Regions from separate parts of the Paenibacillus sp. FSL R5-0345 genome, predicted to be linked through region 2. Evidence: riboswitches for the same ligand, from Rfam matches in the RefSeq annotation. Region 2 holds a riboswitch; each other region holds the start of a gene.

Region 1 (10,188 bases), 450 kb from region 2:
TACCACGTTCATCTTTGGATGGTTGGCTGCCAAGATCTATCGCACAGGCGTATTGATGTACGGCAAACGTCCAAGTATTAAAGAGATCAGAAAAGCGATGAAGGCTTACAAGATCTAAGTGGCTTCATATAAACTTTTAAGGAGTGGTAATCATGACTAAAAGTGAACAATACAATATGATGCTTTTAATGAGTTCGGTATCTCTGGCTACGGTTAGTAGAATGCTCTCGACCAATGGGTCCGCTTTGATGGATTTCACTCAGGGTGTATTGACTGGTATTGCCATGGTGGGGATGATTGCGGGATTGTGGATGTACGGTAAGGCACGTAAGAGTAAAGCGTAATAGTAGGAAATAAGGAAGCCACGGCAGATGCCGTGGCTTTTTTATATGCTCGAAAAGAGTGAAAAGCAAAATGATCGCGTTAGCAAAATTCAGTTCGGTATTTGTGTAATTTTAGTGAAAAAAAGTACAAAAAAGGAATTGATGATATAAGCTAAGATTAGTCTCTTAAAAAACTTCTTATTTAAATGAGCAATAACGTGATTATTAGAGAAAGCATATAGGGGAGAGGTTCAATGAGCAGGATGAGGTATTTCACTAAGGTGGAATTCTACAATTATAGGGCGGATAGCGGTGGTGAAAAAGCTGGTTATTATGCTTTGATCTTTTTTGTTTATAATGCCTTAATCATTTATTTATTTGGTCTATTGATGTATAAAACCGATTTTTTAGAACGAGCAAGGCTTTATTATTCAAATGAACATTTATTTAAATTAGCCATCTATAGTCCTATTTTCATTCTTGAATTAGCGCCATTGCTATTCTTATTGAGGTCAAAGAAGGAGAACCTGCAGAGCATTGGATTAACTACTTCTAATACTGCAATATCTATTCTTCTAGGTATTGTTGGGGCCATTCCTTTTACCTATCAAATTATTCTAGACTTCATTCTACATAAGAAAGAAATTCAATTGGAAGGAGCAAATCTGTGGGTAGAGTTCTTAATACTCTTCATTTTCACTGCACTGCCTGAAGAATTAATGTTCAGAGGTTATATCCAGACTCGAATTACAGGCTTGATTAAGAATAAATATCTTGCCATTGTAGTGGTTGGATTATTATTTGCGTTGATGCATATTCCTTTTCAAATGAGTATGGTTAATATGACCTTTATGGATTATTTAATTACTAATTGGGTGTATATGATTCAATTGATGGTTATGCATATATATTTTGTCTATCTTTATACTCGAAATAATAATATCCTTGTCCCAATCATTAGTCATACCCTCATAGATTATATTCAATTATATATAAAGTAACTCCCACGGGAGGGTTGAAATACTGAATGTCAGCCCTCCAACTACGCTAGTTAGCTTTTCGGCCAAAGTGAGCTCCGAGGGCTATACAACGGACAAATTACCGCTGGGCAGCAAATCCTCTTGAGCAGTCATTTGCTCCCGCACATGTCTAAGCTGATCTTTCAGTACAGGAACACTCTTTTGCAGGATAATGCTAATTTGAGGTAAAGATAGCTTTAGGCCATACCACATCACTTTTACGAGCTGTTCCTCCCAAGGCAGTGCCTTGGCAGACAGAAGAGACCGGCGTGCGTAATAATCGGCGCACTGACGGATACAAGAGCGGTAAGCTTCGATAGAGAATAGCTGGCTGTCGAAGCTTTTTTGACGGAATATTTTATGAAGCTCTTTAAAAGTTCGGATAGTAACTCTCTCGGCTTCTGCTGATTGTTGTAACAACATAGAACTGAGCGCATAGATATCATTCGTATTCTTTTGAACACACTCTGCAAATATAGTTCTACGGGGCGATCCGGCAGGTAAGGGGTCAGGCATGATAAACACGATCCTTTCAGAATGGGTTATGGGATGAACCTATAATATAGAAAAGTAAGAAATGGATTTGTTGATAAGCTCGGCGGTATCAGGTTCTGGATAACTATGCTTTTGAAGCGCAATACTGGATACGGACTTAGATGGTTTATAGTATAGCCGCCCCCCTCTGGAATCTCTTCCACCGGCAACAGCTCTGTACAGACGACCTTGCTGGATATGATCTGCCAATGATTTACCCTGCAGCTTGGCTTTTAAATCCTGTAAAGCATCTTGCACTAGCTCAAACTGAGTCTGATCCCACTCTGAACCATGGGTACGTACTTTATCTATCGCTTCCTCAAGCCGGCAGTGGTATATCATTCTGAGAAAAGAACTCCATTTAATAAGGTCGAAGGTTTTAGTATTGGCTGAGATAAGACATGCCCCCCAGCTGCTACCCCCTTTACAGGTAAGTTTCAGGATGCCATACCGGCTGCCTGGATCAGCCTCCATTCCATAGTGAATAGGCTCAGGTGAATCAAAGACGAATACTTCAATGCGAGATAGTCTTCGCTGGTCCATGACAAGTTTCTCCTCCCTAGGGTTCCAAAAGCTTAAGCTCAACATGGTGAGTAAGGTTAGCCTTCTCTATACAGGCGAGCATTTCAGCTTCGTTCTCACAGACTGCGGCATGCTCCAGCCATAGTCGGAATTTCTGTTTACGTATAATGGATAAATGTAAGGGGAAGGTGCTGCGGGATCTCATTACGTACCAACCAATAGCAACGTCCTTCCAAGGTTTCTTAAAGGGGGCGAGCCACGGAAAACATTGGTGTGCGGACCAATCCTGCAGCTGCTGCTTTTCTCTGATACTTTTATATATTTCGTATATAATTCTTCGGTCCATACAGTACTCACAAGTAGAAGGGCTGCTGAAATGGCGCAAGGATTCAATTTGGTTCTGACCAAATGCATAGCCGACAATAGTTCTGTGATGATCCTCTTCGAACCATAACGCTCCAAAGCAAACATAATTTAGACTTATCGGCTCAAGCAGCCCTTGCTGAATTCCCCAATAATAGTGTTTCATTCCTTTCACCCCGTCCAGCATGCTATTACCCGGGTAGGTTCAGGTAACGCAAAAACCGCAGCAAGAGGAGGACCTCTGCTGCGGTTTTGGAATACAGGCATACACACCTGTGCCAAAGCGTGGCGGATCAAGGGTCTCTCTCTTTACGCTTACGAGGTTAGCTGTCGGATTCGGACGGTGAGAGTCGCCCTACCTATGTGAGACTTGAACAGTCTCCTTCGGATTCACCCCAAGTAGGCCATGTGGCCCGATGGTTCCCCCGTTCCCTGCAAATACAGGAACTCAGCGTTGATTGTATTTCGTGAAATAGATTCAATCCGAATCATACTCTTTTCAAGGTGTTTCTGTAAAAGCAGAAAGTGTTCTTTTGAGCGCAATTTGAACCGTATCCTACCAACTGCGACGAAAAATCCTGCCAAATAGGTATTTATTGCGTGTTATCGAGCTTCTTCCTCGTTTAATCTCGACTTCTCGTTTCCTTTCCTATATAGGCGATTTTTGGTGATTTCTCCAGCTGTGGTGAATAAAATCACAGAGTCCGTCCGCTTTTCGCTAATTGATTCAAATTCGAGTAAACAAGAGATATAGAGAGATTGAATATCAAGTAAGCGCTATCCAATGCGAAAATAGTTTTTAATTTGCATTATTTTGGCATCAATCACGTTTTACAATACTTCCTGCATAAGGGTATGATTACTCCTGTTTCAACAACAATCGAATATTTGATCCGCTTAATTTCCGGTAAGGAAAGCGGGGGAACCAACAATCGGCAGACGATGTGAGAGTCGGAAGCCGGTTATGGGGTGAATCCTGTAGAGGATGCGAGTGAGCTCGCATCCTCTACAGGTAGGGCGACTCTCACCGCCCGAATCCGACAGCTAACCTCGTAAGCGTATGGAGAGAGGATGAGTGCAATGTGACCGCTAGCGAGCCACAGAGGAGAATCCTTTGTGGCTTTTTGCTGTGCTTTTTTAAGCAAAGCATTTATGGAAAACCTCAGGAAGAGGTCGTTATATTCATCATTAGCGGTAGCTTTTCTTTCAAGACCAGGGTGATCAAGCTCTGATCTTACAAGCAAAGCATTTGAGGAGAATAAGAGATGACAGATCAGAATGAATATGTACTGGTATGTGCGCCAACGAAGGCAGGAGAACATTTTATTAAGCTTCTAAAATTTAGAGGCATTAAGATGGCGGGATTGACCAACAACTTGCCTGAGAAGTCCCTACTTGAAGAGATGGGGATTGAGAAAGTCGTTCTAGTAGATACCCGCCATCAGAATACTTGGTTTCGCCCGCCGTTCCCGGTAGGCCGGGTATATCTGTTCGAGAGCAGCTTTACGTTATGCTGCCGCTACATTCAGATGTGCCGCACCTGGACGACGCAGCCGATTTTTGTGATCACAAGCTCAATAAATCCTAGATTGGTCTATAAAAGACTTGGTGCAAGTTATGTAATCTATTCCCACAGTGGAGATGCTGATTTTCTGATCGATAAATCACCTCATCAAGGATAAAAGAAGGAGTGCGGGAGATATGATGGATCTGTATATGGTGGCTTCGTTAGCTGTAATTTACGGGTTGTTTTATGGATTTATGCGCTGGTGCGCAGGTGTAGTTGAGGATACAGGGAGGGATAAGCTGTGATTCTAGTCATCGCTGTTACCCTACTGCTGTTTTTATATCTTGTTTACGCATTGATTCATCCGGAGAAATTTTAAGGAGGGGCATTCATGGGCATTTTGCAAATCGTAGCTGTAATCGTCATTCTCATCTTGCTGGTTAAGCCGATGGGCACGTATTTATATCATGTATTTTCTAATGAACCCAATCGTACGGATCGATGGTTTGGAGGCGTGGAAAAAGGGATTTATAAGCTGATCGGACTGAAAAAACGGGAAGGTATGTCCTGGAAAAAGTATGCGCTCAGCTTTGTTTTAACGAATATCGTACTGGTTACTTTCAGCTATATCTTTCTTCGATTGCAGCGGGGTTTACCGCTAAATCCGAATGGAATTGCGGATATGGAACAGACGCTTTCGTTCAATACGGTGATCAGCTTTATGACTAATACAAACCTGCAGCATTACAGCGGGGAGACGGGACTTTCGTATTTTTCACAAATGGCTGTCATCACGATGATGATGTTTACGTCTGCAGCGAGCGGATTTTCAGTTGCGGTTGCTTTTGTCAGAGGGATCACAGGACGCAAATCAGTCGGGAACTTCTTCGAGGATTTCGTCAAAGCACATATTCGTGTGTTCATTCCGCTGGCTCTGCTGGTTTCATTGGTACTGGTAGGATTACATGTGCCGCAAACCCTCAAGCCATCACTTGAAGTCACTACACTAGAGGGGCAAACGCAACAGATTGCTATCGGTCCAGTAGCTTCTCTGGAATCGATCAAGCATTTGGGCACGAACGGAGGCGGCTTCTTCGGGGCCAATTCATCGCATCCTTTTGAGAATCCTAATCCACTTACGAACGTGCTGGAGATTCTTTCTATGTGGATGCTGCCAGCTTCGCTCCCTTATATGTACGGACTGTTTGCTAAGAACAAACGTCAGGGCTGGGTTATTTTTACCGCAATGATGACCTTGTTCGTACTACTGCTGGGACTGAACTATTATGCTGAATCAAAGGGTAATCCGGCGATCAATGCACTAGGAATCGAATCTTCACAAGGCAGCATGGAGGGTAAAGAGGTACGCTTCGGCATTCCGCAGTCTTCCTTGTTTACTTCAGTAACAACCGCAGCTACGACAGGTAGTGTTAACAATATGCATGATACGCTGACACCACTGGGAGGTATTACGCCTCTGGCACTGATGATGCTGAACAATGTCTTTGGGGGTAAAGGTGTCGGACTGATCAATATGCTGATGTATGCGATTCTGGGTGTCTTCCTGTGCGGTCTGATGGTCGGCAGGACACCAGAGTTTCTCGGACGGAAGATAGAGGCCAAGGAGATGAAGCTGATTGCCATTGCGATCCTTGTTCATCCGTTCATTATCCTAGTACCAACCGCAGCTGCGTTCCTGACCGATTTGGGGCAAGGGGCGATTACGAACACTGGATTCCATGGGCTCAGCCAAGTGTTATATGAATATGTCTCTTCTGCCGCGAACAATGGCTCAGGATTTGAGGGGCTTGCGGACAACACAACCTTTTGGAATGTTACAACCGGGATTGTCATGCTGCTAGGCCGTTATGTCTCGATTATCGCAATGCTGGCAGTAGCAGGTTCTTTACTTCAGAAGAAGCCAGTTCCTGAGACCATTGGTACATTCCGCACAGACAATGGTCTGTTCACGGGGATTCTGATTGGTACCGTAGTGATTATCGGTGCGCTGACGTTCCTGCCGGTCATTGTACTCGGCCCCATTGCAGAATATCTAACCTTACGGTAGGAAGAGGGAGAATAAGATGAGTACTGTAAAAAGAAAAAAACTGCTAACGGGACCCATACTCCTTAGCGCTGTAAAGGATAGTTTTATAAAGCTTAACCCAGTAACGCTAATCAAAAATCCAGTCATGTTCGTGGTTGAGGTCGGTACGATCATTGTCCTCCTCATGGTGCTGGCTCCTGGATATTTTAATGCAGAGCAATCGATAGGCTTCAATATCACAGTGTTGTTCATTCTGCTATTTACAGTGCTGTTTGCGAACTTTGCTGAGGCACTGGCAGAAGGCCGCGGAAAAGCCCAAGCCGATTCACTCAAGAAAACAAAACAAGATATCACAGCAAACAAAATCGTTGGAGGGTCGGTGAAGACAGTATCCTCCTCCGAGCTGCGTAAAGGAGATATCGTCATCGTCAGCCAGGGAGAACTTATCCCTGGTGACGGTGAAGTGATAGAAGGGCTGGCTTCCGTAGATGAATCAGCGATTACAGGTGAATCTGCACCTGTAATCAAGGAAGCCGGTGGGGACTTTGGTTCCGTTACAGGCGGTACACGGGTCGTCAGTGATGAGATTAAAGTAAGAATTACAAGTGATCCTGGTGAGTCGTTTCTAGATCGAATGATCTCCCTTGTGGAAGGGGCGAAACGTCAGAAGACACCTAATGAAATCGCGCTAAATACACTCTTGATCAGTCTGACGCTGATTTTCCTGATTGTAGTAGTGACCTTGCGGCCGATTGCAACGTATCTAGGTGTTGATCTTGATATTCCCGTCATGATCGCCTTGTTGGTCTGTCTGATCCCGACAACAATCGGGGGACTGCTCTCCGCAATCGGAATAGCGGGTATGGACCGGGTGACCCAGTTTAATGTACTCGCGATGTCGGGGAAGGCAGTTGAGGCTGCCGGTGATATTAATACGATGATCTTAGATAAGACCGGTACGATTACCTTTGGAAACCGGATGGCGAGTGAATTTGTACCTGTCGGGAATGAATCGGAAGCGGAGCTCACAGCATGGGCGGCCATTAGTTCCTTGAAGGATGAGACACCTGAAGGACGATCTGTTATTGAGCTGGCCAAGAAGCTGGAACGCAGCTATGACAGTAAGCTTGCTGAAGGTGGGGCATTCGTAGAGTTTAAGGCAGAAACACGGATGAGTGGTATTGATCTGCAAGATGGACGCTGTGTACGTAAAGGTGCGGTGGACTCCGTGAAGAAGTGGGTACAGTCTAAAGGCGGAATCATTCCCGCCAACCTCGACAGTAATTCTGATGCCATCGCTCGGATGGGGGGAACTCCGTTAGCGGTTGCGGTAGATAATCGGATCTATGGACTTATTTACTTGAAGGATACGGTTAAACCGGGCATGAAAGAGCGGTTTGATGAGCTGCGGAAAATGGGGATCAAGACCATTATGTGTACGGGTGACAATCCGCTGACCGCAGCTACAATTGCTCGCGAAGCGGGTGTGGATGATTTTATCGCGGAAAGTACACCTGAGGATAAAATAGCAGTCATTCGCCGAGAACAGAACGAGGGCAAGCTGGTTGCCATGACAGGGGATGGTACAAATGATGCCCCTGCCCTTGCCCAAGCTGATGTGGGCTTAGCCATGAACAGCGGTACGACAGCCGCTAAGGAAGCGGCCAATATGGTCGACTTGGACTCCGACCCTTCGAAGATTATTGAGGTTGTTGCGATTGGTAAACAGCTGCTGATGACGCGGGGCGCATTGACAACCTTTAGTATCGCGAATGATATCGCGAAGTATTTCGCCATTATTCCGGCGATGTTCATGCTCGCCATACCGGAAATGGAAGCCCTGAATGTAATGGGACTAGGCTCACCAAGCTCAGCTATTATATCCGCTTTAATATTTAATGCGATTATTATTCCGCTGCTCATCCCTCTGGCTATGAAGGGTGTCTCGTATAAAGCTATGAGCTCTACGAAGCTGCTCGGACGCAATATTTTTATTTATGGGCTGGGCGGAGTGGTTGTTCCTTTTGCGGGCATCAAGCTCATTGATATGATCGTAAGTGTATGGATTTAAGACGAATTGACTAATCATTGAAAGGGTGAGAGCATCGTGAATAACGGAAACTCCATGGAGGATACTGATGAGCAGTTGTCATCATCGAAAAGTTCTTATTTCTTTATTATTGTACGATTAAGTCTAGTATTTATTGTTCTTTGTGGAGTGATCTATCCTCTGACGACTACAGCGCTTGCCCAGGTTCTGATGCCGTCGCAAGCGAACGGCAGCTTACTTAAGGACGATGCTGGAGTAGTTGTAGGCTCGGAACTTATCGGACAGAACTTTACGAACCCGGCTTTATTTCATGGACGTGTGTCGAGTATTGAGTATAAAGCAGAGGCTTCAGGCTCCAATAACTACGCTCCATCCAATCCGGATATGCTGCAGCGGACCAAGGATTTCATTGCGCAGTGGCAGCTCGATAACCCGGATGTGCCCGTGAACAAATTGCCAGTCGATTTGATCACCAACTCAGGTTCAGGTCTGGATCCGCATATCACACCTGGCTCGGCTATCGTGCAGATTCCTCGGATTAGCAATTTAACGGGTATTCCTGCTTCGCAGCTGGAAGAGCTAGTGAATAAGCATACTGAGGGCCGTGACTTGGGACTGTTCGGTGAAGAACGGGTTAATGTATTGAAGCTAAACATGGATCTATTGAAACTATCGAACAAATAAATATAACAAAAATCCCTGCCAGATTCCTTAGAATCGGGCAGGGATATCTTGCTTTCTAGAATATAAGAAAGTATAAGTTGCACATTATACATCATCCTTATATTTCTACGGGAAACGGCTGTCATCTTTGAAGGACGACAACGTCGTTTCTTCTTGGAACAGAAGAGTACATGCATGATCGGGGTTATTAAGGAGTGGTCTTGATGGGAACATACCGGAGGAAGACGCCGGAGGAGCTGCTGCTCTCGATCTATGAGCTGCATCGGGGACGTCTGAAAATCTATATCGGTCCGGTCAGCGGGTCGGGCAAAACGTATCAGATGCTGCGTGAGGGTCAAGCGCTTAAAGCGCAAGGAATTGACGCCGTGATCTGTGCGGTTTCGACGAACCAAAGTCCTGAAACAAGGGATCAGCTGGGCGATTTGGAACGGATACCAAGTATTCATTGGTTTCAGAAGGATATCGAAAAGAAGGATCTTGATGTAGAAGCTATTGTGGCACGTAATCCTGAAGTAGTGCTTACTGATGGCTTGGCTCACCAGAATCGCGAAGGTGCAGAGAGGTCAGGAAGGCTGGACGATATCAAATATTTATTGAGTAATGGGATCAGTGTCATCACAACTGTAAACGTATATGAACTAGAGGGTGCCGCGGATCTGGCGCGGAAATGGACCGGAATTGAGGTTGAGCATTCCCTTCCAGCTGAAGTGCTTACGCTTGCCGATGATATTGTTCTAATTGATGTGACACCGGAAAAGATACTTCAGCGCTTGTCCGACGGACATTTAGGTAAGCACCAGCAGATATCGCTTTTTAACAAGGGGAATTTAAGCAAGCTGCGGGAGCTGGCACTTCGGATGGTTGCTGAGGATGTTAATGATTCGCTGGAGAAACATCGGGAAGAGCAAGGGCTGCAGGGAGCGTCAGGGATTGCCGAGAAAGTCTTAGTCTCTGCACAGTATTATTGGAACGGCTCGATCCATATCCGCCGTGGACAGCAAATCGCCAAACGGTTAAATGGGGAACTTTCAGTTGTGTCATTTTGGAAGCAGGGTCTCACCTTTTCTAAGGAAGCAGCCACCTTTAAGCGATCTCTCTGGAAGCTGACCGAGAAGATTGATGCCTCTATGGAGGAGATC
Region 2 (10,188 bases):
TTGGAGTCCGTCATTAACGGAACTTCTGATGCGATTCATACGATCGATATGGATGGCCGAATTACTAGTACGAACAGAGCCTTCGAAGAACTATATGGATGGAGTGCCAAAGAGGTATTGGGTAATATGCCGTACCTTGTACCTGCGACAGCGCTTAAGCAGGAGGAAGAGCGGCTTAATGCGTTAAAGAATGGTGCTGTTCTACCACCCATTGAAACCGTAAGACTTAAACGTGATGGAACAATAGTTGAAGTTAGTGTTAGTACCTCGGTAATTCGTGATGAAGACGGGTATCCGCATTCCTTTATTCACGTTTCACGTGATATGACGGAACGTAACCGAATGGAGGAACTGCTTAGACGCTCTGAGAAGCTGACTACAGTAGGCCAATTAGCTGCGGGAGTAGCCCATGAGATTCGTAATCCGCTTACAACGCTAAAAGGATTTTTACAGCTTCAACAAGAGAAGCAGATTCTGGTTCCACTCCATATTGAACTGATGTTATCCGAGCTGGAGCGGATTAATTTGATCGTAAGTGAATTTTTGATTTTGGCCAAGCCTCAAGCTGTTCATTTCCAGGAAAAAGATGTACGGGACATCCTTGGTGATGTAGTTTCTCTATTAGACAGTCAAGCTCATTTGTTTGGGATTCAGTTTAGTGCCATATTCTCTGAACATCCATCTACCGTACATTGTGAAGTGAACCAGCTAAAGCAGGTGTTTATAAACATCGTCAAAAATGCAATTGAAGCTATGCCAGATGGTGGTGTGATTTCAATGGAGCTAAGAAACACCTTGGACTCTGTCTTCATTCTCATTTCAGATCAAGGTGAAGGAATTCCTAAGGATATGTTGCCTAAGCTGGGTGAACCCTTCTTTACTAATAAAGAGTCGGGAACAGGCCTTGGGCTAATGATTAGCCAACGTATTATTCAGGCTCATAAGGGTCATTTGGATATACAAAGTGAAGTAGGTCAAGGGACAACTGTTATGATCAAGCTGCCTGCAGCTGGTACGGATACCCCTTGGCTTAATATTAAGGATGAACGGAGTGAAGGACAACGTGAGAATTAATAAATTCATCAGTGAGACAGGGTACTGTTCACGCCGTGAAGCAGACAAGCTGGTAGAAGGCGGTAGAGTTACGATCAACGGAGAACCTGCTGTGCTTGGCAGTCAGGCCGTTCCGGGTGATGATGTGCGAATAGATGGTGTTGCGCTTGAAACATCAAGCCAGACGGTTTACATTGCGTTAAACAAGCCAGTGGGTATTACTTCAACTACAGAGCAGCATATTAAGGGGAATATTGTTGATTTTGTAGGTCATCATGAGCGAATCTTCCCGATTGGGCGTCTCGATAAGGATTCAGAAGGATTGATTCTGCTTACTAACGATGGGGACATCGTTAACAAGATTTTACGCTCCGAAGGTCGGCATGAAAAAGAGTATGTGGTTACTGTAGACAGACCGATTACGCCATCATTTATTACCGGCATGTCCAGCGGCGTAAAGATATTAGGTGAGAAGACGCTACCTTGTGAGGTCACTCGTATTACAGAGCGTGTATTCCGTATTATTTTGACGGAGGGCAAGAATCGTCAGATTCGCCGTATGTGCAGCGCTTTTGGCTACGAGGTTAGAAAGCTGCAACGCATTCGGATTATGAATATTCGTCTAGGGGTATTACAAACTGGAGAATGGCGTGAATTGTCTGCTGAAGAAAAGCAAGAACTTGGAGCTACACTGAACTACAAACTTCTATAGTCTAGAAGAAATAGTGATCTAATTATGAATACAATTTATCAAAAAAAGAGCTGTTCCATCGGTCTAAGACCTTGGGACAGCTCTTTATGCTTTGAACTAGGACAACCATTATTCATCGGAAGGAGCAATACCTGAGAACTCTTTGGTTTCTTGATATTTACGAATAATGGACACTTCAACCCGGCGGTTCTTACTTCGTCCAACAGCTGTAGTATTTTCAGAAATAGGGTGGTACTCCCCGTATCCGATCGCACTAAACTTGCGTGGATTCAGGTTCGTATTCGTTAACAGGATCTTCATGAACTGAAGAGCACGATCCGCGCTTAGGTCCCAGTTGGAAGAATAATTGCTATTAGAGATAGGAATATTGTCGGTATGTCCTTGCACGACTACATCATAATCCGGGAATTGCTGCAGCATGGTTGAGATGGACTTTGCTAATTGCCGAGAATCATCTTTAACTACAGCCTGTCCGGAAGCGAACAGCGCATTATCACTTATCGTAATCATAAGCTGAGACTGATTGAGCTTAGTACTGAGAAGATCGGTAAGACCGTTCTTGCTGATATATTGATCAAACTGCTTTTTAAGCTTCTCTAAATCTTCTTGTTCCTTTTGCCGCAGCTTAGCCATTTCTGTTTGTTCATTTTTCTTGGCTACTGATTTATCCATTTGATCATTTTTTCCTAAATCCTCTTGACTCTTAGATGGCATTGCCGCCCGTTCTTCAAGAACACCTGTACCGCCATTAAGAGCGGAGCTGAAGGCTTGACTCATCTCTTCGAATTTTTTGGCATCCGTTGCACTCATAGAATACATTACGATGAACAAGGCTACCAGAAGGGTCATAAGATCAGAATAAGGCAGTAGCCACGATTCATCGGCGTGTTCTTCATGCTCTTCGTGTCTAGTCTTTTTGCTCACCCGATCCACTCTCCTTCTCATCATTTAACTTAGCTCGTTCCGAAGGTGTTAGGAAGACAGCAAGCTTCTGATTGATGGCAATAGTGGATACACCGGATTGTATGGACAATAGACCTTCGACCATCATCATTCGAACTTCAATTTCACGTTTGGAAAGTCGTTTTAGCTTATTGGCAATAGGATGCCATAATACGTAACCTGTAAAGATACCGAGTAGTGTTGCGATGAAGGCAGCCCCGATTGCTGCAGCCAATTTGTTCATATCACTCATATCAGCCAGAGCGGCGATAAGTCCGATAACAGCCCCGAGCACGCCAAGTGTAGGAGCATACATACCTGCTTGTGTGAAAATGAGTGCACCTGCTTTATGTCTATCCTCTGTGGCGTGGATGTCCTCCATGAGAACATCGCGGACAAAGTCCTGATCATTCCCATCAATAATCATTCGCATGCCGTTTCTGAGGAAGTTATCTTCTATTTCATCGACTTTAGACTCAAGAGCCAGTAGACCTTCACGCCGTGTAATAGAAGCCCATTCCATGAACATAGTAATTAATTCGGATTTACTGATTAATTTCTTTTTGACAAAAATTATTTTAAACAGACTTGGAATCTTTTTGACCTCCGAGATTGGAAAGGCCATAAAGATGGAGGCCGCCGTCCCCACTAAGATAATAACGTAAGCAGCGGGTGTGGCTAAAGCGTGAAGAGGAGCGTGCTTGAGGATCATACCCCAAATTACTGCAACTAGACCAAAAATTAAACCGAGTATTGTTGAAATTTCCATTATGCACCTCGTCCATGAGATTATAAGATGTGTTCCGACAAAGCCGCGTATATCATCCTTGAAATAGCGGCAAGGCACTCTGTGCGAAACCGAATAACGTATATTCTTATTTATCGACATCATTCCGTTTTTTGTGAAGTCATTTTTTCGGCTATAATGGATAAGGTAAGTAATTATTCATCTGTGGAGAAAACGGAGTGATACATGTGGGTGTAAAGCATGGTAGAGATTACGGTGAAATCCTAACGGATTTGACTGAGGCTGTCGGAAGAATTTCCGATGGGTACTTATTTTTTGAAATGGATCCGGAAGAGTGGCAAGAATTGCCGCAGGAATCCAAGATGGAGGTATGGGAGGCGCTAGCTGAGGATCTTTTCTTCGCGCTGGGTAATGAACCTATGATTGAGGTGGGGAGCGGCGTTATCATCTACGATAAGGACACGCACCGCATTAATATTTTAGTCGGAGAAGAGGATTTAGCCTCTGTTGTTTTGATTTAGGAAGAGGGGGCGGCGGGGCGTAATTTGCCCGTAGTTAGTAGCCCGTGTTAAAATTGGTGTAGCCGAGTTATAATCGCTGGGATTCTTGAATACATTTAATCGAAAATATTGCCTTTATCCTGGCACATCCCTTGGACCTCAGAAGCTAAGGGATGTTTTGTTTAGCGAATAAGACGAGTAAAGGGACCTGCGGATTTTACTGCAATTTTTAGTAAGGGAGGAAACGAATTGTTATTTACGGAAGAAGAACTGCGTGAGCAGATCAGCAAGCTGGAAGGTTGGAAGCTCGAAGAGAATACCATGGTGCGAAAATATATGTTCAGCCAATATATGAAGGGTATTGCTTTCGTTGATGAAGTAGCCACCATTTCAGAAGCCTTTGATCACCATCCACATATTACGATTGATTATAAGACAGTGACTTTACGACTGAAATCAAATGAGGAAGACGGTATTACAGCTCTAGATATTCGAGAGGCACATGAATTTAATGAAGCCTTTGAGAAAAATCGTTAGTGTCACCCAAACTCATAAATAAACGCCCGTGCGCAGATAGTGAACTATCTTCTGGCACGGGCGTTTTTAGTTGCTTAGGTAGTAGTTACTGTTACTTTTTCTCTGAGAGCCAGAGGGCGACGTTTGCGATCTCCTCAGGGGCTAGCTTTTCTTTAAAGGAAGGCATTTGACCGCGTCCCTTAGTGACGATGCTGTAGATTTCTTCAGCATCATGCTGACCGCCTTCATTTTGAAGACTAGGGCCAACTCCACCTTGAAGCTGATCGCCGTGACAGGTGATACAGCTGGCTTTCACGGTTGCTTCTGCCTTTGCCGCATCCAATTGAACTACCGGCATTGTGGGTTTATTCTGTTCAGCTACCTCTTCTTTACCTGGAAGTGTAAACATAAGTACTACCGCAAAGGCACAGGCGGCAAAAAACAAACCGCTCATGATCCATTTCTGCATCCCAGTTCGTCCCTTCTATGTAAGCTGCTCCCTACATTATAGCTCAAGGTGAAGCGTTATCATAGGGTTTGTGACAAAAAAATGAACGATAATACCATCAATTGATTGAAAAATATGGATTTTAATATCATTTCTCATAGACCATGCAATAAAAAGGTTTGTTTCCTGATGGGGTTAAGCGCTCATACGTATCTGTAATCGTAAATCCACACTTTTGGTAAGTTCGGATCGCCCGCTGGTTCCAGGTCAATACCTCTAGATCAATCTCACGCTCAGGATAACGAAGCAAGGCTTCTTGCACGATTGCATCCATGAATAATTTGCCTAGCCCTTTACCGCATAGATCAGGTTGCATGCCAATCCCCAAACGTACAACACCTTCCATCGGGAACAACTGCGCGAATCCACACAAAGCTTCTTGCCCATTTAATATGGAGACATATTGCTCATTCCGTAGCTGAGGATCACCGAACTCGATGCCTAGAGCCTGCATTTGTTCCCACGGCATCCAGCCGTAAATATTATAAGGGGGGATGTAATTCCAATTGCATATCTCTTCCGCGTGACTAGTCTCCATAGGAGTTACATGAAAAGTAACCGAGGGATTTATCATAAGGTCAAAGACCTCCTTTCACGTGGGTTATAACGCTTGCCGTCCTTACGAGTGCCGAAGGCGTTTATACTTGTAACTAATTATATACAAAAAGAGGGGGCATCGACTCAGAAAATTTATAAGGAATATTGTTTTACAAATTTTGAGAGGGGTAAATATTAAATAAGACAAAAAAACAAGCTCTTCCCCAAGAATTAACCTCTTGGAAAAGAGCCTATGTACGTTCTACTTATTGAACATCATCATTATCTTCTGTCTCAGAAGCAACAGAATGATAAGCATCAGTGCTCATAATCCGTTTAGCACCGATATAGCGTTTTACGTAGTAGCTATCACTCAGGGAGCTAATCGTTACACCGCGTGAGGAAGATGCGTGTGCAAACTTGCCTTCACCGACATAAATGCCGACGTGGGAAACACCCTTACCACTTGTATTGAAGAATACAAGATCTCCTGATCTTAAATCATCTCGGGAGATAGCAGTACCCATTTGATACTGGGAACCTGATTGGTGTGGTAGGTTGATACCGATTTTATCAAAAACATACATTGTAAATCCGGAGCAATCAAATCCATTTGTGGAGATCCCGCCGGATACGTATTTAGTTCCGATGGTCTTGTCGATCACTTTATCCATTTTGGAATCCGCGAAAGCGCTTCCTGCTCCGATGGTGAAGATAATGGAAAAGCTGAGTACAGCTGCTGCTAACTTCTTCTTCAAAAGTTTATACCCCTTCCAGATGCCTACGAGGTTAGCTTAAGGGTTCGGTTGAAGGTCCCCTATGACCCCTCTAAAAATGGAGGTCAATTCACCCAAAGTTGGTTCCCCCGTTTCCCTAATAGTTAGGAAACTCGGCTCAGACTGTTGATTAGGAATAGCTTGTAATCAATACATGACAAAACCTTTGTAAATAACAACTTAATGATTACAAAAATGTTACTAAAATCTTACTGCAGTTATTGTAACAAACAGAGTGCCGCTTGGCAATCGTTTTTAACCTAATCATGCAGAAAAATTCATATATTTAAAGACAAAATGCATATGTAAGCGATAATATTAAACTTATTTTTATATTTATTGAAATTTTTATCAAATAAAAGTGTTTAAAGTCTGTTCTAGAGGTGTAAAGATTATAATAAGGCAAAAGAAAACCTGGATTCGATTAAGGTGATAATCAAATCCAGGTCTATATAGTTGTAATTGTGAGGTTATAGTTGTGGGGAAGTATTAATCGTAGGCTACAGCTTGATATGAGGAAGTACTCATTACTCTTTTAGCGCCAACGTAGCGATTGGCCCAGTAGGACTGGCTAAGTGAAGTGATGGTCACGCCATATGAAGATGATGATTGTGCGAATTTTCCGTTTCCAACATAAATGCCGACATGGGATACGCCATTGCCCAATGTGTTAAAGAAAACTAGGTCACCTGAACGCAATTTGCTTTTGGCTACAGGAGTTCCAACATTATATTGAGCTTTTGAAGTGCGGGGCAAAGAAAGACCCACCTTCTTGAATACATACGTAGTGAATCCAGAACAGTCAAACCCGGCAGTGCTAGTGCCTCCGGTTTTATAGGCAACTCCAATTGTCTTTGAAATAACACTGTCCATCTTAGAATCTGCAAAGGCACTTCCTCCACCAATAGAGAACGCCATCACAAGTCCCAGCGCCGCAGCGACGCATGCTTTTCTTAAATTCTTCAAAAAAATTGTACCCCTTCCAATGCCTGTGAGGTTAGCTTAAGGATTCGGTAGAAGGTTCCCCTATGATCACTGCAAAGCGAGATCAATTCACCCAAAATATGGTTCCCCCACTTCCCGGTGCAAGGAATTCGGCGTTTTATGCACCAGATAGTGACTTATCGACAAGACTACGATGAATACATGAAGTTATGTAGAAATCGTTTCAAATGATTACAAACTTGTTACTAATGGAACAGGACTTATTGTAACAAAGTCTTTACGATTTTGCAAATCGTCATAATTTGTCTATAACGCGAAAGAGTCCCGGCTCCTGATTTAGGAACCGGGACTCTTATATTATGTGTTGTAATGCCATAAATTATTGTGGAAATGCTTTACTGCGCCATAGATGATATTGAGCGGAGATTCCCCACATTTTGAAAAGTGTCGAGGGCAGTGATGAGAGTTGACGAATAAGAAGTGCCGGCAGGCCAGGACAGAAGATACCGGATAGTCCGCACACTAGCAGAAGGATAAGGCCCGCTGCACCAAGTATGATTGAAATGCCTAGTGCAGGAATCAGTGACTTTATACAGATGAATAGGGAAGAGAACATCCCCGTACCGCTGGTATAACCAAACTGCATATATAGAAGGAACAGGCGAACGATAAAGATGTATATAAGCCATGCCAATACGTATGGAAGTAGATGAAGTAACAAAGAGGAGTTCAGAAAGGAAGATAAGAACAGCCCGTACATTTTTGGAGCGAGCCAGTATAACGGCAATAGAGCCAGCACCCATTCGATTAAACTAAAGATAAACACTGGAAATCCATAAAGCTTCATGCCGGGAAAAAAGAACAGGCCTCGCTCTCCTTTTCTCTCCTGATGGAGTTCATGCAGTAATCCTGCTCTTATGAAGGGGGAGAGCAGCAGTCGTAAGAGAACAAGCCCTAGGAACATCCATAACCAATTACGTATCTCAGGATCTGTGTTCAAGCTGAACTGCCCTTCGACATAATAGAGTAGTCTACCCATTCCACTGCCTCCAGCGTCTTTATCTGGGTAGCGCAGTAGAATTGGAACGATAGCAGACCGGATGAAGCCGTACATAAAGTAGCCCCAGAGCAGTCGATAGATGAAGAGCAGAATCAGAATATAAAATTGCTCCTTCATGCTTTGCCAGCCGCGGGTTATCGATGTTCTCACAATCATTCACCTCACCAGACAAGAGTTCCGAGCACAGTTTCAACTAATTTAGTTACACTTAACGTCCAGCGGGAGAGTGTTTTGGGCTCTATTTCCGCCAGTCTGAAGTTATTAAGATGTTTGTTTTCTAAAAGAACGGTATGCTCAGGATCAATCTCAGCAGAGAGGAGAAGTTTATCGCTTAACAGCTGAAACGTAGTCTCTGCTCCTTCACCGTTCCAGACCCGCTCTGCCGCAGAACCGTCAGCGAATGTGAATTTAATGGGAACGTCAACGTAATGACTCCCTTTGTTTGTAATTTTCACTATGGATTCGTAGCTCTGAGCCTCGCTGCTGCCATTCTTTTTAATCGTAATCGTATCTACTGAGAAATCAGGAGCACCGCCACCATAAACATAATCCTCGAAATAAGGCTGCCACGATTTTTTGGTTACCTTCTCAACGACTTTTTGAAAATCAGATGTAGTGGGATGCTGGAAACGGAATTTACGTGCGTAAGTAGACATGATACTGTTCATTGCTTTAGCGCCTACTTGGCGTTCAATATCCTTAAGTACTAGCTTTCCGCGAATATATACATTTCGGCTATACGATTCTGCCCCGTCATATTTCCATGTCTCTAAGTTCAGCGGCTCTGATTTGGTCACCAGGCTAGATTGCAGAGGGAGATTAGCTTTGACACCATATTCCTGCTCCATGAGTTTGTCTTCAGCGTAAGAAGTGAAGCTTTCGTCTAACCAAGCCTCTTCGAATTCATTGCTGGCGACCATACCGTAGAAGTATTGATGGCCAATTTCATGAACGACGGTTCTCTCAAGTGAAGTATCAGGTGAAGAGTCCGTGGCTCCAAAGGCTGTAATGAGCGTAGGATACTCCATTCCTCCTGCACCATTACCCTCCTTAGGTGGAACGATAATAGACAGAGTGGAGTAGGGATAAGGACCATACCATTTACTGAAGTAGGTCAGGGCAGCCTTAGCGGCCTGAAGGTATCGTTCCTTTAAGTCTTTGTGCAATGGATCGAGATAGACCTTGATCCGTACACCAGGTACTTCTGGTGTAGAGAAGGCTTCTTCAGCTACTGTGAAATCAGGGGAAGCCGCCCAAGCGAAGTCATGGACATCATCAGCGTAGAATTGATATATTTTTTGATCTTGTTTCAGTTTGGCATTCTTTACAGGAAATCCGGTCGCAGCTACCGTATAGTTAGAAGGAACTGCAATCGTTACATTAAAGATGCCAAAATCGCTGTAAAATTCAGAGGTGCCGTGATATTGATGTAAATCCCAGCCTTCTTCCTTAACCCCGCGTGTGCCCATAGGCTCGTATACACTAAGCTTAGGGAACCATTGCCCAGCCATCACGAAATTCCCTGATGTACCCATACGGGCAAATATTTTGGGAAGCTGGACCTCGTACTTTAGTTTAAGTGTGACACTTTCTCCTCCATTAACCGGTTGTGGGAGATGCACCTTTAGGAGTGTCTTATCGTTGACGTTACCATCGTCGGGTTGTACAAATTGTACTCGTTGCATTAGCGATGTTCCTTCTGTCGTGCGCAGATCGGTTAGAGTCATACTTCCGAAGCCGTTCTCTGGCATGGTGTCACCCCTGAGCGTTCCTCCGGATTCCTTCATAAAAGTAGTATCTGGTGAGGCAAAAGCATTTGGGTACATATGAAAATATAGATCACTTACAGGTTTTACACCGGGGTGTGTCCAGGTTACCGTCTCAGAAGCGA
Region 3 (10,188 bases), 1.2 Mb from region 2:
AGAGGCAGATAATCGTAAGAAAAAGCTGATTATATAGCGAAAAGAGTCGGAATTGGTAGTTTATTTACATTTCCGGCGACGTTTTTTATGATAGAATAGAATCCTGTATGAATTCGTGAAAACAAGGGGGTATCCGTAGATGCGCATGAGTAACTTACATCATTTCACCGAACATCATCGGTACTGCGTTTCCCGCGAATTTGGTCTTAGTGTTATAGATGGACGTATGCTTAGCTCTGTGTATCAACCTATGGTAGGAGCTTTTGCAATCAGTTTCTATCGCTTGCTGGTTGAACATGTGCCAGCAGATAGCATTGGCTATTCTGGAGTGGAGCAACAGCGCAGATTATTTATGACGCTAGGCGTTGAACCGAATGAGAAAGGCCGCAAATATTTAATAGATCAGGCTTCCCGGTTAGAAGCGGTAGGTCTGTTGCAGACCTGTCGAATCTATGTGCCGGAAACCGATGATTACTTATATGAATATGAGCTTATGCCGCCGCTATCGCCAGCTGACTTTTTTGCTACTCAGCATTTGACGTTGCTATTACGCGATAAGATCGGCAAGTTTGCTGTGCTGTCCTTACGGGAACAATTCTGGAACCGAGAGCCAGAAGAGTGGAGTCGCAGATCCATAGGCAAAGAGAATATCTCCGTGCCTTTTTATGATATTTTTCAACTAAATACACATGTCATTGATTATGAACTGGAACAGGCACTTGCAGAAGTGGCCTCTGTGCGTCAGCCCGGCATGCGTGAATCGGGAGAACAGGCGATTGGATATAGCGATATTATTTTGCGTTTTCCACGGGAGTCTGTGAACCGGGCTCATGTAGAAAAACTTCGCTTTGACCATACTCAAATGGGTGTTATTAACTATGTAGCTCATAAGTATGAACTCAGTCCACAGGATTTATGTCGTCTGCTGGATGAAGATGGCGTGTTCTCGCCGGAAGGCGAGGTAATACTGGATGCACTGCAATATAAAGCCAGCCAGCATTTCAGGCAAGATATGAAACGGCAGGAAAAGCGTGAAATTGCAGCTGCTAAGGTTGTTTCCATCCGAGCCAGTGCCTCCGAAGAGAATGATGATTCTATTGCGCCACCGGAGCAATCTGTAGAGATGGAGTATTATGTAGAAGTACCACCACAATTTTTGTCCAAATGCGACATTCACCAATATAATATGATGCTGCGGAACGAACCTTATACGCGGCTGCTTCAAACCTTTTTTCCAGGTGCAGTACCCAGTCATTTGATGGATATGTTCGAGAAAATAGATTTGAACTATAAGCTAAGCGGTGAAGTAATCAACGTACTTATTCATTATTTAATGACTATGGTAGCCTCTGGTGGAGAACAACGAATGAACCGCAATTTTGTGGAGGCTATTGCTTCCAATATGCTGGTTAAACAAGTGAACACCTACGAGAAGGCTGTAAAATATATCAGGGATCAGTCCAAAGTGAAGGGCAAGGGTGCCACAACTAACACGGCAGCAGGACCACGATCACGTTCATATGCTAAAAATGCAGGCAGATCGGCCAAGCCGGAAATACCGATTGGGCTGGACGATGGAAGTGCCGGAACGGTATCGGAAGAGGAATTCGCGGCGATGATGAAGAAAGCGGCAGAAATTAAAGCCAGCAAGAAAAAAGGCGTTTCCCAAGCGCCGTAATGAAAGAGAGGTGGAACTATGGAGTCTATGGGCGATGTACTTCGTTCGATCAACAATCCAACTCTACGGCAGCGTCAACGCGATCTTGAACAGGGGTTATTCAATCATCCACTTGTGAAGGCATTGCAGTCCGAACATCCTGAGCTGGATGAATCGCGACTGCGGCTTCATATGAGCCGTCTGTATCAATATGTTGAGGAAAGTCGCAACTGCGCGAACTGTCCGGGACTTGAGAAATGTCCAAATGATTTTCCGGGGCATTATAGTAAACTTACGGTAGAGACTGTGAATGGTTCAACGGATTTATATGAACGCAAAACGCCTTGCCGTCTTAAAGTGGCACAGGATAGTCAGGATAGTATCCGCAAACGTATTCGCAGCTTTTATGTGGACGAGCGTGTGCTTAATGGCGGTTATGATGAAATAGATATTATGGGCAAGGATCCACGCCGGGTCTCGGCGGTTAATAAAATATTTGATTATATTACAAGCGTTAAAGATGAAGGTCTGACCTCACGCGGGATTTATTTACACGGAACCTTTGGAACAGGTAAAACATTTCTGATGTGTTACTTGCTTCATGAGCTTGCTGTTGCCGGCTATACTGGAGTTATCGTATATATGCCAGATTTTATCGAGGATTTAAAATCGATTATGATGGACGGCCAGAAGTTAAAGGAAACCGTGGATACGATGAAAAACTGCGATTTGCTTATCTTTGATGACATTGGTGCAGAGAACTTAAATCCATGGGCACGTGATCACGTGCTTGGCGCGATTCTAAATTATCGGATGAACCGTAAACCAACCTTCTATACCTCGAATTATCCGCTCGATGGTTTGGAGAAACATCTTAGCTTTACAAGCAAGGATGGCGAGGAGATCTATAAAGGCCAACGTTTGATGGATCGTATTGCTCCTTTTGTGGATGTTATTCCACTACACGGGGAGAATCAACGGGGGACAATTAGATAAGCCGGAGTATTCAAAACCTTAAAATTCAGAGAGAGCAGCGATTCTCCGTTTATTGGAGGGTCGCTGTTCTCTGTTTTCTTTCTCTAAATTACTTTTTAAAAAAAAGAAGCCGCCCCAAGTAGCATTCGCTATTTTTGAGACAGCCTCTTTTTATATTACGATGATTCCCTTACTCCGAAATGAACTTAATGATGACCATGCCGAAAAAGACAACGGTCATAAATGCAGTCATTCCGAAAAATCCATTCATTAAATCGCCTAGATCATTGCGGGGTTCTTCGTTGATGTGTTCTCGTGGGTCCCGTACTTGCGCGTTGACATCCATAGCTTCTGCCTCCTTACAGGGACAATGCCTGTATTGTTAAGATGCAAATTAAGTTGATCATTATGAAATAAGTCATTGACATTTAATGCGCTTTCTTAGAGTATACCGAAAGGCTGGGGAGATTGTAAAGAAAAGAGTAACGTAAATAAAATTAGTTTGAGGGCAATATAATTGTATGTGATATATAACATATCCCTTAAAGATATGTTATACTGGAATTGTGTCGGTAAGTGGTAATTTGGTTATCATATTACATGAAACAATTTATTAACTTATATTTTCGGAGCAGCTTCCATAAACTAAGCTTTGCTTTAGAATGGATTAATGTTTCGTAAAACTTTAGAGGAGGAACAATATCATGGCTATCGTGAACGTGTCTGACCAAACCTTCAGTAACGAAGTGGAAGGTCAAGGTACTGTAGTAGTAGACTTCTGGGCTCCTTGGTGTGGTCCTTGTAAGATGATTGCTCCAATCTTGGACGAATTGTCCGCAGAACTGGGAGACAGCGTGAAGATTGCAAAATTGAATGTGGATGAGAATCCGGAAACGGCTTCCCGTTTTGGCGTTATGAGTATCCCAACCCTGATCTTCTTCAAAGACGGTCAACCGGTAGATAAAGTTGTGGGATTGAACTCCAAAGAATCCCTGAAAAATATCGTAGCTAAACATCAATAATTGTTAAATGCTACTGTTCGGGCCTCGGCCCTGCCGCTCAGCGCCTTCGGTTCATTCCGGAGGCGTTTTGTGCGCTAAAAGCCAACTAATCATGGAATTATAAGAGTATAAGTTTCTCTCTATACTTTATCCTTATAATTCTCGCATAAACACTTGCCGTCCTTAAAAGGACGCCGAAGGCGTTTTAGCTTGGTCCAATTTAGCTGGAGGGGATCAATTTGGACAATATCCGCAACAAACTGGCTCTATTACCCGATCTGCCCGGGTGCTATCTGATGAAGAATGAAGAAGGCACCATTATTTATGTGGGCAAGGCGAAGGTTCTAAAGAATCGGGTTCGCTCTTATTTTACAGGCAGTCATAATGGTAAGACTCAGCGACTTGTCGCTAATATTGCTGACTTCGAATATATTGTTACGTCCAGCAACATGGAAGCGCTCATTCTCGAGTGCAATCTGATTAAGAAGCATATGCCACGTTATAACGTTCTTCTGAAGGACGATAAGACATTTCCTTATATCAAAATAACGAATGAAGCTCACCCTCGGCTTGAAGTTACACGCCGGGTGATTAAAGATAAAGCAAAATATTTTGGTCCTTATCCTAATGGTTATGCAGCACAGCAAACGAAAAAGCTTCTCGACCGTATGTATCCGCTCCGTAAATGCGGCGTAATGCCGAAGGAGGTCTGTCTCTACTACCACATGGGCCAATGCTTGGCGCCTTGTGAGAAGGAAGTGCAGAAATCTGAGTATGAGCAGATTACGCAAGATATCGCTGCTTTTCTAAGCGGAGGGCATGATGCGGTTAAGAAGGATTTACAGCAGAAAATGCAGGAAGCTGCTGAGGAATTATATTTTGAGCGGGCGAAGGAACTGCGGGATCAAATTATCCATATTGATGCATTAATGGAGAAACAGAAGATCAACACTACGGATACTAAGGATCGCGATGTTTTTGGGTATGCCGTAGATAAGGGATGGATGTGTGTACAAATTCTGTACATGAGGCAAGGGAAGATGATCCAGCGTCATTCCTCCGTCTTTCCGTTCTATGGGGAAGCCTACAGTGACTTTATGTCTTATGTGACGCAGTATTACAGTGATAATCCTGCCCTGCCGCAGGAGATTCTTCTACCGGATGTGCTTGACGAGGAAGCCGTGGTTGATAAAGAAGCTAAACCGGCGATTGTCATTGCTGCTCCAGCCGAGGAAGAGCTACAAAAGGGGGAAGATACTCCCGAGTCGCCTGAAGAAGCTGAGGCACGTGAAATCGCCGCTGCGGAAGCATCAGCAGCAGGTGTTGTTGATGCCGCAGGTGGCGCCTCTATTCTACAGGAGTGGCTCGGTATCAAAGTACTGGTGCCACAACGTGGACTCAAGAAGCAGATGGTCGGTATGGCCTGCCAAAATGCTACAGTCGCAATCGACGAGAAGTTCCGGCTTATTGAACGAGATGAAGTACGTACCTCTGGTGCCGCAATGAGCTTAGGCGAGAGCTTGGGGCTCGAACGCTTAAGCCGGATCGAGGCGTTCGATAACTCGAATATTCAGGGGACCAATCCGGTCTCTGCGATGGTTGTCTTCATTGATGGCAAGCCCGCGCGAAAAGAGTATCGTAAATATAAAGTTCGTACAGTAGTGGGTGCGGATGATTATGGAACGATGCGCGAGGTCATCCGGCGGCGGTATGAACGGGTGTTGAAAGAGAACCTTCCGATGCCAGATCTTATCGTAGTCGATGGTGGTAAAGGGCAGATTTCTTCCGCTATTGATATTCTGGAGAACGAGCTGGGGTTATTCATTCCGGTCTGCGGTCTCGTTAAGGATGACAAGCATAAGACGGCTCAGCTTCTGGTTGGAGATCCGCCAGAACCCGTCTCTTTAGCTCGGGATAGTCAGGAATTTTACCTGCTACAACGGATTCAGGATGAGGTGCATAGATTCGCTATCACCTTCCACCGTGAGCAGCGCGGGAAGTCCATGGTTACCTCTAAGCTGGACTCCATACCAGGTATAGGCGAGAAGCGGCGCAAGGCGCTGCTTAAGCATTTCGGATCGCTAAAGAAAATTAAAGAAGCCTCCATAGAGGATTTTAAATCACTTTCTATTGGCGAAAAGCTGGCTAGTCAAATTCTTGAGGCGCTCAAGGATGAAGAGCCGGCGACATAGGGCCTGATTGCGTAAATATAAAAAAGGTGTCATAGCAGGTTTCTGCTGTGACACCTTTTTTTATTATCGGTTATCCACCCGTTACTTCTTTAAATGATAGATGTCGGTTCAACCGGCTTCGGATCAGGTTTTTGTGGTGGATTAAACCGGTAGACAATGTAGGCGACTATGAACGGCATGATAATCGCGAAGATACCTGCTCCGACATTCACGCTTTCCTTCATAAAGATCAGCGTAGCGCCCATCAGAATGCTGTCAAACACGACATGACTGAACATGACAGCAATAAAGCCGTAACGAAGGAAAATATAGCTGAAGAGCAGCCCGATCACGGTAAGCTCAATAGGACGGGAGCTGATAGGGTAGATCGGATAAAGTGTATGACCAAACGCCCATACCAGCGTAGTGATCAGGCAAGCGATGAACGTGCTCCGGAACACCTTTTTCAATATAGGGATTCCGAAAAAACGATAAATAGCTTCCTCGGATAACCCGGCGAGCCATGCAACGATAGGCAGCAGCCAAGCATATCTCATGTTGTAAGGAGATTGAGTAGCGTCAGTAGTGGACCAGTTCTGCAAAGTCAATGATAATACGATGAACATAAGGGTCTGTACCCCTAGCAGCACGAATGCCCAGATGTATCCAGCCCGAATACTATCCAGCACGTATTTACCATAGCCAGGCTCTTTAGCACGAGGCCATGGGTTCATCCCCTCTTCTTTTTTCCAAAGGCCGTCCCCTCCAACTAAAGAGAAATAGAGCAGGGAGGACATTAGCAGGCTATATAAGGCATAAATGATGAACATAATGACGGAAGTGATCTGAACCTCGAGTCCTTCGCCCGAAGATTCAGGAAGCATATTATAGGTGCTGATCATCATGATTACAAAATAAGCCGAGCTTAGGAAAATTCCGCGCTTAAAGGAGGTATGTTCTCTTCTAAGTATGCTGTAGATGAGTGCCAAAATTCCTAAAGCTAAGGTAGGCAGACCGTAACCGAATAGAGTAAGCTTTTCCGCGAGAGAGGTCTGGTCCTTCACGTAGGAGGTATGCCAGGCAGGAGCAGTAAATCCGGCTTTAAAGCTGGATACCTGTTCGTCAGCGAAATCGAAATAATAGTGAAGCAAGGATTCGCCGATCTGAACGGAACGGTCAGTATACACGAGCCCATAGTATCCTGCATTCGATTCAATTTGCAGCTTGGCGGGATTTACATCCCATTCCTGAAGCCAGGGGCGGGCAAGATTTTCTTTTTGTGCCAAAGACAAGTCAGCACCCTTGTCCTCTTCTTTTGCACCAGTGGTTACATTGCTTGCCGATTCTGCAGATGATCCTTCTGCTCCTTGTGTGAAGGCGACAACTGCGCCAGTATACATATTGAGGTCAACGGAGATCAGTGGCTCTTGTTCCGCTGAAGGACTAAGTGTTACACGAAAGATGTCAAAAGGATATCGTTGATCCAATTTCTTTTTTGTATAGTCCTCCAAAAGCTTCTCGCGGGACATATAACCATAAAAGGAAGAATCCGTTTCATAAAGTACATTCCACTGATCGTTTGGTGCTTTGGTATAGTTTAACTTTTGTTCCGCAAATGATATCGCTTTGTCGCGGGCTTCCGCCTTACTGATGACGGTAGTATCTTCCCCGGCAGGGCTATTTAGCACCGAGGGGGCAATCTGAAACATAATAAATAGAATAAGACCGATAATGCCCGAGATGATGAGCCACTTGGAGAGGGCACGTTGCTGTAAGGGCTGGCCAACGGGATTCATGTAACGCCTCCTTGTAAACTGACAATGTTATGTTCCATTATAGTATTAGTGCCATGATAGTTACAAAAATCATCGTATATTTTTTTTATGGGTAATAGAGATATTATAGAATAGGAAACTGAATATATACCATGAATTTAAAGTGATCATTTCTTCATTTTTCATGAAAAACGATGCAATTGCAGGGAAAACACGGAAAAGTGATGAGAAAAGGCACTCCTTCTGGTACATCCTCTCCAAACCGCATTTTTCATATGAATCACCATTAATTGTGTCTTTGTGATTTATCGAAATAACAGATATAATTTGTATGCAATTGTATATAGCCGAATTTCAGGTGAAAACGGGGGAACCATAAGAAGTAATGAAAAGATGAGTATACGCCGTAAAAGGTGACTTTATTCATCAGGGGTGAATTTCGTTCTAGGAACGAATAGGGCAGCCTGCACAGTCCGAATCCGTCAGCTAACCTCGTAGGCTAATTTACTGCAGGAACCAAGGGTAGCATTGGTTTTCCAGTGCTTTTTTTGTTGGAATTCTTTAAATTAAGATAAGAGGGTGAGCATAGTGGCTTCACAGTTTCGCAGAGTTTCTGAATCAAAGTTTCTGAAGCTCTCTCCGCCTCAGATTATGGTGCTCGGTTTTGCATCGATTATTCTGATAGGAGCTTTGCTGCTTATGCTTCCCATTTCGAGTACGAGCGGGAATGCTGTGAGTTTTATTGATGCATTGTTTACTTCGACATCGGCAACCTGTGTGACTGGACTTGTGGTGCTGGACACCGGGACGACATTCACCTTTTTTGGAAAAACCGTGATTATGTTGCTTATCCAGGTTGGCGGCTTAGGTTTTATGACAATGGCCACCTTATTTGCCATGATGATGAAACGCAAAATCTCTTTGCGGGACAGGTTAATCCTACAGGAAGCCATGAACCAAGGTTCTATGGAGGGGATTGTTCGGCTGATCCGGAGAGTACTTATTTATTCATTAGTCATTGAGGGCTGTGCAGCGGTGCTGCTGTCCATACGTTGGGCGTTTGATATGCCGCTGGGAAAGGCCATTTATTTTGGGATATTTCATGCAGTGTCGATGTTTAATAATGCTGGATTTGATATTTTTGGGGATTTTCGGAGTTTAACCGACTATGTATATGACCCGCTAGTGAATATCGTGGTGATGTTTCTGATTGTCTCCGGCGGTATTGGTTTTATTGTCATGTCTGATCTGGTGGAGTTTCGTGTAAAACGTAAATTGTCTTTGCATAGCAAAGTTGTACTCTCTACCACGGCTGGGCTTATTGTTATTGGTGCTTTGGTTATTTTTATATTTGAATTTACGAATCAGCGCACACTGGGTAATCTTAATTTCGGCGGCAAAATATTATCGGCATTCTTCCAGTCTGTATCGCCCCGAACCGCTGGTGCCAATACGGTGGATATTGCCGGACTCCGGCAAGCCTCTCAGTTCTTTATGGTTATTCTTATGTTTATTGGTGCATCACCGGGTTCAACGGGTGGCGGGATTAAGACTACTACCTTTACCATTATGATAGGTGCGGTAATCGCGATGCTGCGCGGGCGTGAAGATGTTGTACTGTTCCGTTATCGATTGGCGCAGGAGCGTATCTATAAAGCGTTGACGTTAACATTACTAGCTTTACTATTGATCCTCTCTGTGTCGATGGTACTTTCCACAACAGAGGATAGTAATTTCTTAGCGATCTTATTTGAGACAACCTCGGCCTTTGCCACGGTAGGGCTAACGATGGGGCTGACACCTGAACTATCTATCATCGGTAAGATTCTGATCTGTCTGACTATGTTCGCAGGTCGACTAGGTCCATTAACTTTAGTGTATGCGCTTGGTCCTAAACAGGGTAAACCATTGTATAAGCATCCAGAAGGTAAAATAATTATTGGATAGGAGCTAATCAGAAATGAAAGCACAGCAATTTGTAGTAATCGGCTTAGGGCGCTTTGGGTCAAGTCTCGCGCTTGAGCTGATGGAAATGGGCTACGAGGTGCTCGGGATTGATCACCATGAAGAACGCGTAGAGGAAATGAGCGATCACTTGACACATGCCGTAGTGGCAGATGCTACAGATGAGGGGATTATGCGCTCACTAGGTGTACGGAACTTTGACTGCGGGATTGTAGCGATTGGCGACAATATGGAGCGAAGTATTCTGGCGGCAATTTTGTTAAAAGAGATTGGAGTGAAGCAAGTTGTAGCCAAGGCGATCTCGATTCTTCATGGTCGTGCGTTGTCCAGGCTGGGCGTGGACCGGGTTATTTTTCCGGAGCGGGATATGGGCATTCGTGTAGCACATCAGCTTGTGACACCCAATTTGCTTGATTATATTGAACTGTCAAAAGATTATAAAATCGTGGAGCTAACCGTACCGTCCTGCATGAACGGGAAAAGCTTGTCCGATTTAAATACAAGAGCAAAATATGGCTGCAGTATTGTTGCCCTGAACAGGGAAAGTGGAATTATCGTTGCTCCAACGGCTCATGATCATTTGAGCGAAGGCGATGTAATGGTACTCATTGGTTCTAATGAAAGTATTGATCGATTTGAGAATG

What was found. Region 2 has a riboswitch for cyclic di-AMP ahead of R50345_RS00555 (C40 family peptidase). Riboswitches for the same ligand answer to the same signal wherever they lie in the genome.
Region 1: it holds a riboswitch for cyclic di-AMP, as region 2 does, so the genes downstream of both, R50345_RS02545 (hypothetical protein) here and R50345_RS00555 (C40 family peptidase) in region 2, are expected to answer to the same signal.
Region 3: it holds a riboswitch for cyclic di-AMP, as region 2 does, so the genes downstream of both, R50345_RS24875 (TrkH family potassium uptake protein) here and R50345_RS00555 (C40 family peptidase) in region 2, are expected to answer to the same signal.

The regions. Positions count from the first base shown of each region.
Region 1 is NZ_CP009281.1:556,243-566,430, forward strand. Features, by position in the region: gene R50345_RS02520 (ABC transporter permease) at 1-118, shown strand, start outside; gene R50345_RS02525 (hypothetical protein) at 153-344, shown strand; gene R50345_RS02530 (CPBP family intramembrane glutamic endopeptidase) at 578-1,324, shown strand; gene R50345_RS02535 (hypothetical protein) at 1,406-1,858, opposite strand; gene R50345_RS30060 (hypothetical protein) at 1,898-2,419, opposite strand; gene R50345_RS02545 (hypothetical protein) at 2,436-2,927, opposite strand; cyclic di-AMP (ydaO/yuaA leader) riboswitch at 3,060-3,225, opposite strand; cyclic di-AMP (ydaO/yuaA leader) riboswitch at 3,646-3,836, shown strand; gene R50345_RS02550 (hypothetical protein) at 4,027-4,443, shown strand; gene kdpF (K(+)-transporting ATPase subunit F) at 4,570-4,647, shown strand; gene kdpA (potassium-transporting ATPase subunit KdpA) at 4,660-6,336, shown strand; gene kdpB (potassium-transporting ATPase subunit KdpB) at 6,353-8,386, shown strand; gene kdpC (potassium-transporting ATPase subunit KdpC) at 8,441-9,049, shown strand; gene R50345_RS02570 (histidine kinase) at 9,253-10,188, shown strand, end outside.
Region 2 is NZ_CP009281.1:108,099-118,286, forward strand. Features, by position in the region: gene R50345_RS00510 (ATP-binding protein) at 1-1,074, shown strand, start outside; gene rluF (23S rRNA pseudouridine(2604) synthase RluF) at 1,064-1,765, shown strand; gene motB (flagellar motor protein MotB) at 1,874-2,689, opposite strand; gene motA (flagellar motor stator protein MotA) at 2,673-3,476, opposite strand; gene R50345_RS00530 (hypothetical protein) at 3,683-3,976, shown strand; gene R50345_RS00535 (4a-hydroxytetrahydrobiopterin dehydratase) at 4,205-4,492, shown strand; gene R50345_RS00540 (c-type cytochrome) at 4,584-4,940, opposite strand; gene R50345_RS00545 (GNAT family N-acetyltransferase) at 5,068-5,553, opposite strand; gene R50345_RS00550 (C40 family peptidase) at 5,783-6,274, opposite strand; cyclic di-AMP (ydaO/yuaA leader) riboswitch at 6,280-6,421, opposite strand; gene R50345_RS00555 (C40 family peptidase) at 6,782-7,210, opposite strand; cyclic di-AMP (ydaO/yuaA leader) riboswitch at 7,264-7,402, opposite strand; gene R50345_RS00560 (hypothetical protein) at 7,617-8,447, opposite strand; gene R50345_RS00565 (M1 family metallopeptidase) at 8,459-10,188, opposite strand, start outside.
Region 3 is NZ_CP009281.1:5,656,244-5,666,431, reverse strand. Features, by position in the region: gene R50345_RS24900 (replication initiation and membrane attachment family protein) at 140-1,678, shown strand; gene dnaI (primosomal protein DnaI) at 1,697-2,653, shown strand; gene R50345_RS31490 (YqzM family protein) at 2,823-2,978, opposite strand; gene trxA (thioredoxin) at 3,337-3,654, shown strand; gene uvrC (excinuclease ABC subunit UvrC) at 3,867-5,825, shown strand; gene R50345_RS24880 (CPBP family intramembrane glutamic endopeptidase) at 5,915-7,600, opposite strand; cyclic di-AMP (ydaO/yuaA leader) riboswitch at 7,915-8,096, shown strand; gene R50345_RS24875 (TrkH family potassium uptake protein) at 8,231-9,526, shown strand; gene R50345_RS24870 (potassium channel family protein) at 9,540-10,188, shown strand, end outside.